DNA from 2 places in the Paenibacillus sp. NPDC058071 genome. Region 2 is predicted to be linked to the other one. Evidence: predicted binding sites of a transcription regulator. Region 2 holds the regulator's gene; the other holds the start of a gene.
The links. Region 2 encodes LexA, which represses DNA repair genes until DNA is damaged. Its sites were predicted from a motif close to CGAACATATGTTCG; they were not measured.
Positions count from the first base shown of each region.

Region 1 (3,586 bases), on a different contig from region 2:
TTTCTGTTTGTCTGTCGTTTGGAGTCGTTATGGTACCACCGCCTTGTCGGTCAAACCGCATCATTCGTTTGCTTCCTCGCGTTCGATTATACCATGGATGCGCCCATAGAATAAATTATGCGATTGCGAAGGCACAACAGGACAAGTCCACAACCGCTATCCGCTTCTTTCTTTTTTAGAAGCGTTGGTTGTAGTTGTTGCCTCGAATGCCGATTTCTAGTCATTGATCTTTTTATCGACAAAATTCTTCTTTCCCGTTACGGTTTATAGGCATTTTTTCTTATAAAAATGTTGAATATTTCGTCAATAGTATTTCGGCTTGAGTTTTCTTCCTCGATATGCTACATTATCCATTGTTGCTTCTTGCGGGTGTAGTTCAATGGCAGAACGCCAGCTTCCCAAGCTTGAGGCGTGGGTTCGATTCCCATCACCCGCTCCAGCATGCCTGAAAAAATTGTTGTTGCCATAACCACGATTAGCATGCTATAATCTTTCTTACGTGTCCCAGTAGCTCAGCTGGATAGAGCAACGCCCTTCTAAGGCGTTGGCCAGGGGTTCGAATCCCTTCTGGGACGCCATTTTTATGAAATTATGCAACGGACATATAGATTTGAAAAAGACCGAAGAGCTTGGTTCATCAGGCTTTTCGGTCTTTTTGTTATGCTTGGAATATAAAAATGCGTTTGCGATATGTTGAATGACCTCCTCTTAAAACGAAAACACTGCTTGACTTGAAGTGAGGGGAAGCACTGCGGGGCAGAGGGTTCTTCCAATCGCCATTAAAGCCTGATTCCTTTATTTTATTGATGGTTGTGGTAGGAATCATGCTTTAAAAGCGACCACTGTCGACTCTCCAGAATCCCTCTGCCCCTTCGTTTTTTCACCTTTTCAGTCAAGCACTGATTTTAAGGTTGAGTCGTTACATTCTACACACAATATTACATTTTTCGACATAAAACAGAGGAAAAATATGTCGAAAAGAGGATAGTCATATTGTGGATTATATAGTAGACTGTTGGAGTTATCAGAACAAGGGGGTTATTTTTTTGAAAAAGTTAGCTGTTTTACTGTTGGCCGCTTCTATTGTTTTATCGGGTTGCTCGGGAGCAAAGAAGGAAAACACACCGGCCTCGACAAATGAAGTCTCCAATAACAAGCAGGACAAGGGCATCGAAGTGGACAAAAAATTGCTGAACGTGGACGTGACGCTGCCCGCAGCAATGTTTGAAGGCCAGGACATGGAGCAAATTATCGAAGATGCGAAAGCTGATGGCGTTAAGGAAGTTGTGAAAAATGATGATGGATCGCTTACCTATACAATGTCCAAATCCACTCATGAAGCAATGTTGAAGGAAATGGCAGCCGGTATCAAAGAATCGATCGAAGAGATCCTGACGGATGGTACATTCGCCTCCATTAAGGATATCCAGTATAAGGATGACTTTAGCGAGTATACCATCTCCGTAGACAAGGCAGCCTACCAACAAAGCATGGACGGCTTCGTTATTATTGGACTAAGTATCCAAGCCATAACCTACAAAACGTTTGAAGGCATCAGCGCCGACAAACAAAAAGTGACAATGAACGTGAAAGACGAGAGCACAGGCGAAGTGTTCCATACGCAAGTCTTCCCGCAAACAGAGGACAAACAATAATTTTCAATCGCAAAAAAAGCTATCGAAGCGGCGGCTTGCCGCTATTCGATGGCTTTTTTATTGTTAGCGCCATATTCGCTTCCTTTAAGCCTGCACTCTTTTTCGAACCGGCTCTATGTCGACGACATTTGCCGCGTTGAAAACACGAAAGGCCTGAGCATTGTAACAATATGCTTTGAACAGCGGCCCCTTCACCGAAATGACTTTAACTTCACGAATGCTTACCTTCCGTTTGCGATCGATATAAATCAGTTGCACGGTTTGCCCGATGTAGCTTTCCATTCGGCAGCCCCCTCAATAGAACGTTTGTTCTTATTATATACCAAACATACGTTCTGTATGCAACCGAAAAAATAATCCAATCAGATTAAACCGCGCCGGAAAGGCAGGAACCGGAACGATTGCTCCCCCATCCGGCGCGTTTATTTATTTTAGCAAAGCTTCTTAATGGCGACCGGAGCGGCGGTTTCCGCCTCGATTACCGCTCGGGTTATTTTGCGCGTTTTGCTGCCGGTTTTTCTCGAGCACGCGATCGGCGAACTCCGGGTTAATGTCATATTTCAAGCTTTTATCCTTCGGAGATTGGGTCACTCGCTTCACCTCCTTTCCGCGAGGATGCGCGTGCGGGCATTGCCAATTGGCTAAAACAATCTCATCGATTCGATATGCCGCTTCGTTGAGTCGGTGCCCAAATCGTAAAGTCTTTTGTAGATTTGCTGGATGGTTTGGTCGTACCCTTTGTTCATTTCCTCGTCATCAACGCCCGCACCTGCAAATGGGCGAAGCCCAAACTGGGCAGTTTGCGCCTCATCCACCGTTGACAGCTGCTCAAACAATTCCTGCAGCTCGGTCAATTCTTCTCGGTTCGCTTTAATGACAAGCTCGTAACCTGCGGCCCCCTCTTCCTCCAGCAGTTGTCCGGTTTGAACCGATACGTAATATATTTTCCGTTCGTCCTCCGAATAAAACTCGTTACCCATTTCCATCAACGTCTCCTTTCGCACCGTCATACCCCGTCGCTTCGATGCTCCCATAGCTTCCCCTGGCGGACAGACATTTTATGCCTTTTTCCGGCATATAACGGTTATTATCGCTATTTGCGCCCAGCAGAAGAAAGGAATGAGTTACGATGTGTGGAATAACCGGCTGGATCGATTGGAGCCGCGATTTGACTCAAGACGGCAACAGCCTCGAGCGGATGACAGAGACGCTGTCGCTGCGAGGCCCCGACGCATCCGGCACCTGGCTATCGCCAAGCTGCGCGCTCGGTCATAGAAGGCTCAGCGTTATTGATCCCGTGAACGGCGCACAGCCGATGATTCGGCACTCGGGCGACAGCACGTATGTCATCGTCTATAATGGCGAGCTATATAACGCGCTGGAATTGCGCAAAGAATTGGAGCACAGGGGCAGAACCTTTTCAACAACTTGTGATACTGAAGTGCTGCTTGTCTCATTCATGGAATGGGGAAAAAGCTGCATAGAGCGCTTTAACGGTATATTCGCTTTTGCGATCTGGAATACGGAGGAGCAGGAGCTGTTTCTCGCTAGGGACCGTCTCGGCGTGAAGCCGCTGTTCTATAGCGCTGAAGACGGCCTGTTTCTGTTCGGCTCCGAGCCGAAAGCGATTTTGGCCCATCCGGCGATGAAAGCCGAAGTAGGAGCGGAAGGCCTTGCGGAAGTGTTCGTTATGGGACCTGCACGCACGCCGGGCCAAGGCGTATACAAAGGATTAACTGAATTGCTGCCGGGCTGGTGCATGACGGTTAGCCGCGGCGGCATCCGCCGAACGCAATATTGGAAGCTGGAAAGCTTGCCGCATGCGGAAACGATTGACGAGACGGCCGATCGGGTGCGCGAGCTGCTCCGGGATACGACGGAGCGCCAGCTCGTCTCGGACGTGCCGGTTTGCACGCTGCTGTCCGGCGGCT
Region 1 is NZ_JBHVSK010000003.1:138,655-142,240, forward strand. Features, by position in the region: gene ACFVTB_RS06100 (hypothetical protein) at 1-64, opposite strand, end outside; tRNA gene ACFVTB_RS06105 (tRNA-Gly) at 366-439, shown strand; tRNA gene ACFVTB_RS06110 (tRNA-Arg) at 502-578, shown strand; gene ACFVTB_RS06115 (hypothetical protein) at 1,047-1,655, shown strand; gene ACFVTB_RS06120 (WYL domain-containing protein) at 1,740-1,937, opposite strand; gene ACFVTB_RS06125 (hypothetical protein) at 2,100-2,246, opposite strand; gene ACFVTB_RS06130 (hypothetical protein) at 2,297-2,635, opposite strand; gene asnB (asparagine synthase (glutamine-hydrolyzing)) at 2,785-3,586, shown strand, end outside.
Region 1: a site for LexA is predicted at 1,979-1,992, ahead of ACFVTB_RS06120 (WYL domain-containing protein). Genes of this name have one in related genera too.

Region 2 (3,586 bases):
ACACAGCCAGTAGTACATACAGAGCGATTGTAACATAAAACATGCTTGACGGAACGAAATCCGGCGAGGATGCTGCTAAAATAACATACAATGTGATAAAAAGAATGAGCAAAATCGGGGCGGCGATGCTTCTGCCGCGATAACGATCCTCTTTCGCCGCTCCCGGAAGAGGGGCTTTAATTCCTTGCTTTTTGCGCGCTTTAACCAATTGGCTCTGATTTTTGCGGACTTTTCGTTCCCAACTGCGTGAAGACAATCGAATTCCTCCTAAATAATATGCAATTCAGCTAGGCGATGAGTTATGCTATCACCGCCATTGTGCTGCGTTCTTACGAAAAGCGCCTTCGGCGCCATAACGCGCATCGGGAGAGAAGCGCGGAAAGTTCAATACTCGGCAGATGTAGCTTCGCCTATATACTTGTTAATGGTCTAAAAGTTAGTAGTGAAAATGATGCCTTTGTACTGTTTATACGACAATTATTGCTTCTTCTCTTGCGGCTCGTCCACAAACTCGATATTATCCAACTGCTGACGGAAATTGCTGCGGAAGTTTTCCAAGTACTTTTTACGAAGCTCGTCTCGCTCGACGGTCTCTTCCGGCGTTAAGCCTTCCGTTTTATGTTTGCGCGAAAGCTCATTAATTCGCGTAATTAATTGTCCCATTGCACGTTCACCTCGCTTGCTGTCCAAAAGTAATACCTTTTATCTACTTTGACATTTCGCAGAGGCTGTTGTCAAGGCGAGGCGGGCATATTAAGGCCATGCTGTATTTAATCATATTAATTATTTAATTGTTTTGCGAATGTTTGTTCTATATTAATGTTGCGCTCTATCAATTCGAGTGTTCATGATGCAACTACCTTCGTTTCTCCAGAATCCCTCTGCCCCTTCGTTTTACTCCACTTTTCCGTCAAGCACTGATTTTAAGTTTGATCCGCATTTAAATAATTCGATCTGCACAGACTTGACTTTGATAGATAATATAAAGAAAAGAACAGGAAGAGGAACGCGATGCTGCCGCAATTGCGTTCCTCTTCCTGTTCTTTTGCAATCTACCCGCCAAATTTCTGCCCGAAGGCTGACGTTTGGTTCCGCTATGAAAAAGACTTTTAAGATTACTGCGGGACAATAAGCTGTTGCCCCGGATGTAAATTGACCGATGAGAGACCGTTGCGTTCCTTCAACTGGAACACGTTGTACCGGATATCCTTCGAATCGTCCATATGCAGCTTCGCAATCTCCCACAGTGTATCGCCCGTTCCAACGATAACGATCTGCTCTCCTGCGGAGACGGCAGCAGGTTCAGTTGAAGCGTTCGTACCTACAATCAAAAAACTAGTGAATAATAGTATAAAAAAAGCTAGCGCCACGATCAGCTTGGCAGCTCTGCGGTTAACGGATAGTTGCATAGTTCTCCGTCTCGGCGACCAACCGGCGTCTTCTTTCGTATGTATCGACTTGTAGAAGGAAGGATTCATTAACATATCGACCAACACCCCAAACGTTTGTTCTGTTTTCAGATTACACGAACAAACGTTTGCCGTCAATAGCGAATGCGAACTTTTGTGCTCAAGAACTTATGTTTGTGCGAACTCCGGTTCTATGTTATAATTTTCTACAAATATATTAATGGAGTGATATCTTTGTCGAAGATTTCCAACCGTCAACAGGCGATTCTTGAATTTATAAAGAATGAAGTCAAGGATAAAGGATATCCGCCGTCCGTCCGCGAGATCGGCGAAGCAGTCGGGCTCGCTTCAAGCTCCACCGTCCATGGCCATTTGGACCGACTGGAGAAGAAAGGGCTCATCCGCCGCGATCCTACCAAGCCGCGCGCAATTGAAATATTGGACCAAGAAGACGTCGACGGAATTATCCGCCCAGCAGTCGCGCAAGTTCCGGTTGTCGGCAAAGTAACGGCCGGCGTTCCGATCACTGCAACGGAGAACATCGACGAGTACTTCCCTCTCCCTTCCCACTTCGTCGGGGATGACGACGTCTTTATTCTGAACGTCATCGGCGAGAGTATGATTGAAGCCGGCATCCACAACGGCGACTATGTAATCGTTCGGCAGCAGCAGTCTGCTAACAACGGCGACATCGTTGTTGCGATGACGGAAGAAGACGAAGCGACCGTCAAGACGTTTTACCGTGAGAAAGACCATATCCGCCTGCAACCGGAGAACGCCACGATGGAGCCGATCCGGCTGAAGAACGTCACTATTTTGGGAAAAGTCGTCGGTTTATTCCGAGACTTCCATTAATCCGCCTTGTATCGTATGAAGTAAGAAGCCGCTCTGAAGACGCCTAGTAGAGGCGATCATCTTGAGCGGCTTTTTGTTTGCAAAGTATACGGAAGCCCACCATCGGTGTCGTCATCGATGGTGGGCTTCTTTCCAGAACGGATGAACATTCTCATCAATTAAAGAGGGCCGTCCATTGCTGGACGGCCCTCTCATACCTATTAGTACAGCGTCAAATATTGATCGCGTTCCCATTGGTGAACTTGCGTCTTATACATATCCCATTCAATTTCCTTCAGCTCGTAGAAATGCGCCAGCGCGTGGTCGCCCAACGCGTCGCAGATGACTTCGCTGCGGAGCAACTCGTCGAGCGCTTCCTTCAGGTCTGCCGGCAAGCTTGGTACGCCGGATTCAATACGCTCTTCTTCCGACATGATGTAGATGTTGCGGTCGATTGGAGCCGGCAGCGGCGTTTTGTTCTGAATGCCGTCGAGTCCGGCTTTCAGCATAACCGCGAGTGCCAGGTAAGGGTTCGCCGCAGGGTCCGGGTTACGAACTTCGACGCGAGTGCTAAGACCGCGTGAAGCCGGAATACGGATCATCGGCGAGCGGTTGCTTGCGGACCATGCAACATAACACGGAGCTTCATAGCCAGGCACCAGACGCTTGTAAGAGTTGATCGTCGGGTTCGTGATTGCCGCCATTGCGCGAGCATGCTGCAAAATACCTGCCATATAGTAACGAGCCGTCGTACTCAGACCTAAGCGATCGCTCTCGTCGTAGAATACGTTCGTGTTGCCTTGGAACAGCGATTGGTGGCAGTGCATGCCGGAGCCGTTAACGCCAAACAGCGGTTTAGGCATGAACGTCGCATGAAGGCCATGCTGTCTCGCAATTGTTTTTACAACCAGCTTAAAGGTTTGAATCTGGTCGGCCGCTTTGATGGCGTCCGCATATTTAAAGTCAATTTCATGCTGGCCTGGAGCAACTTCGTGATGGGACGCTTCGATCTCGAAGCCCATTTCTTCAAGCGTAAGCACGATCTCGCGGCGACAGTTCTCGCCAAGATCCATTGGAGCCAAATCGAAATAGCCGCCTTGATCGTTCAATTCGGTCGTTGGCTCGCCGCGCTCGTCCGTTTTGAACAAGAAAAACTCAGGTTCCGGACCGACGTTCATCGCCGAGTAGCCCATTTCTTCCGCTTCCTTCAGCACGCGCTTCAGAATGCCGCGCGGATCGCCGGCGAACGGAGTCCCGTCAGGCATATAAATGTCGCAAATAAGACGCGCAACGCGGTCTTGGGACACCCAAGGGAATACAACCCAAGAATCGAGATCCGGGTA
Region 2 is NZ_JBHVSK010000001.1:103,393-106,978, reverse strand. Features, by position in the region: gene ACFVTB_RS00445 (hypothetical protein) at 1-256, opposite strand, end outside; gene ACFVTB_RS00440 (DUF896 domain-containing protein) at 478-663, opposite strand; gene ACFVTB_RS00435 (LysM peptidoglycan-binding domain-containing protein) at 1,116-1,484, opposite strand; gene lexA (transcriptional repressor LexA) at 1,644-2,264, shown strand; gene glnA (type I glutamate--ammonia ligase) at 2,465-3,586, opposite strand, start outside.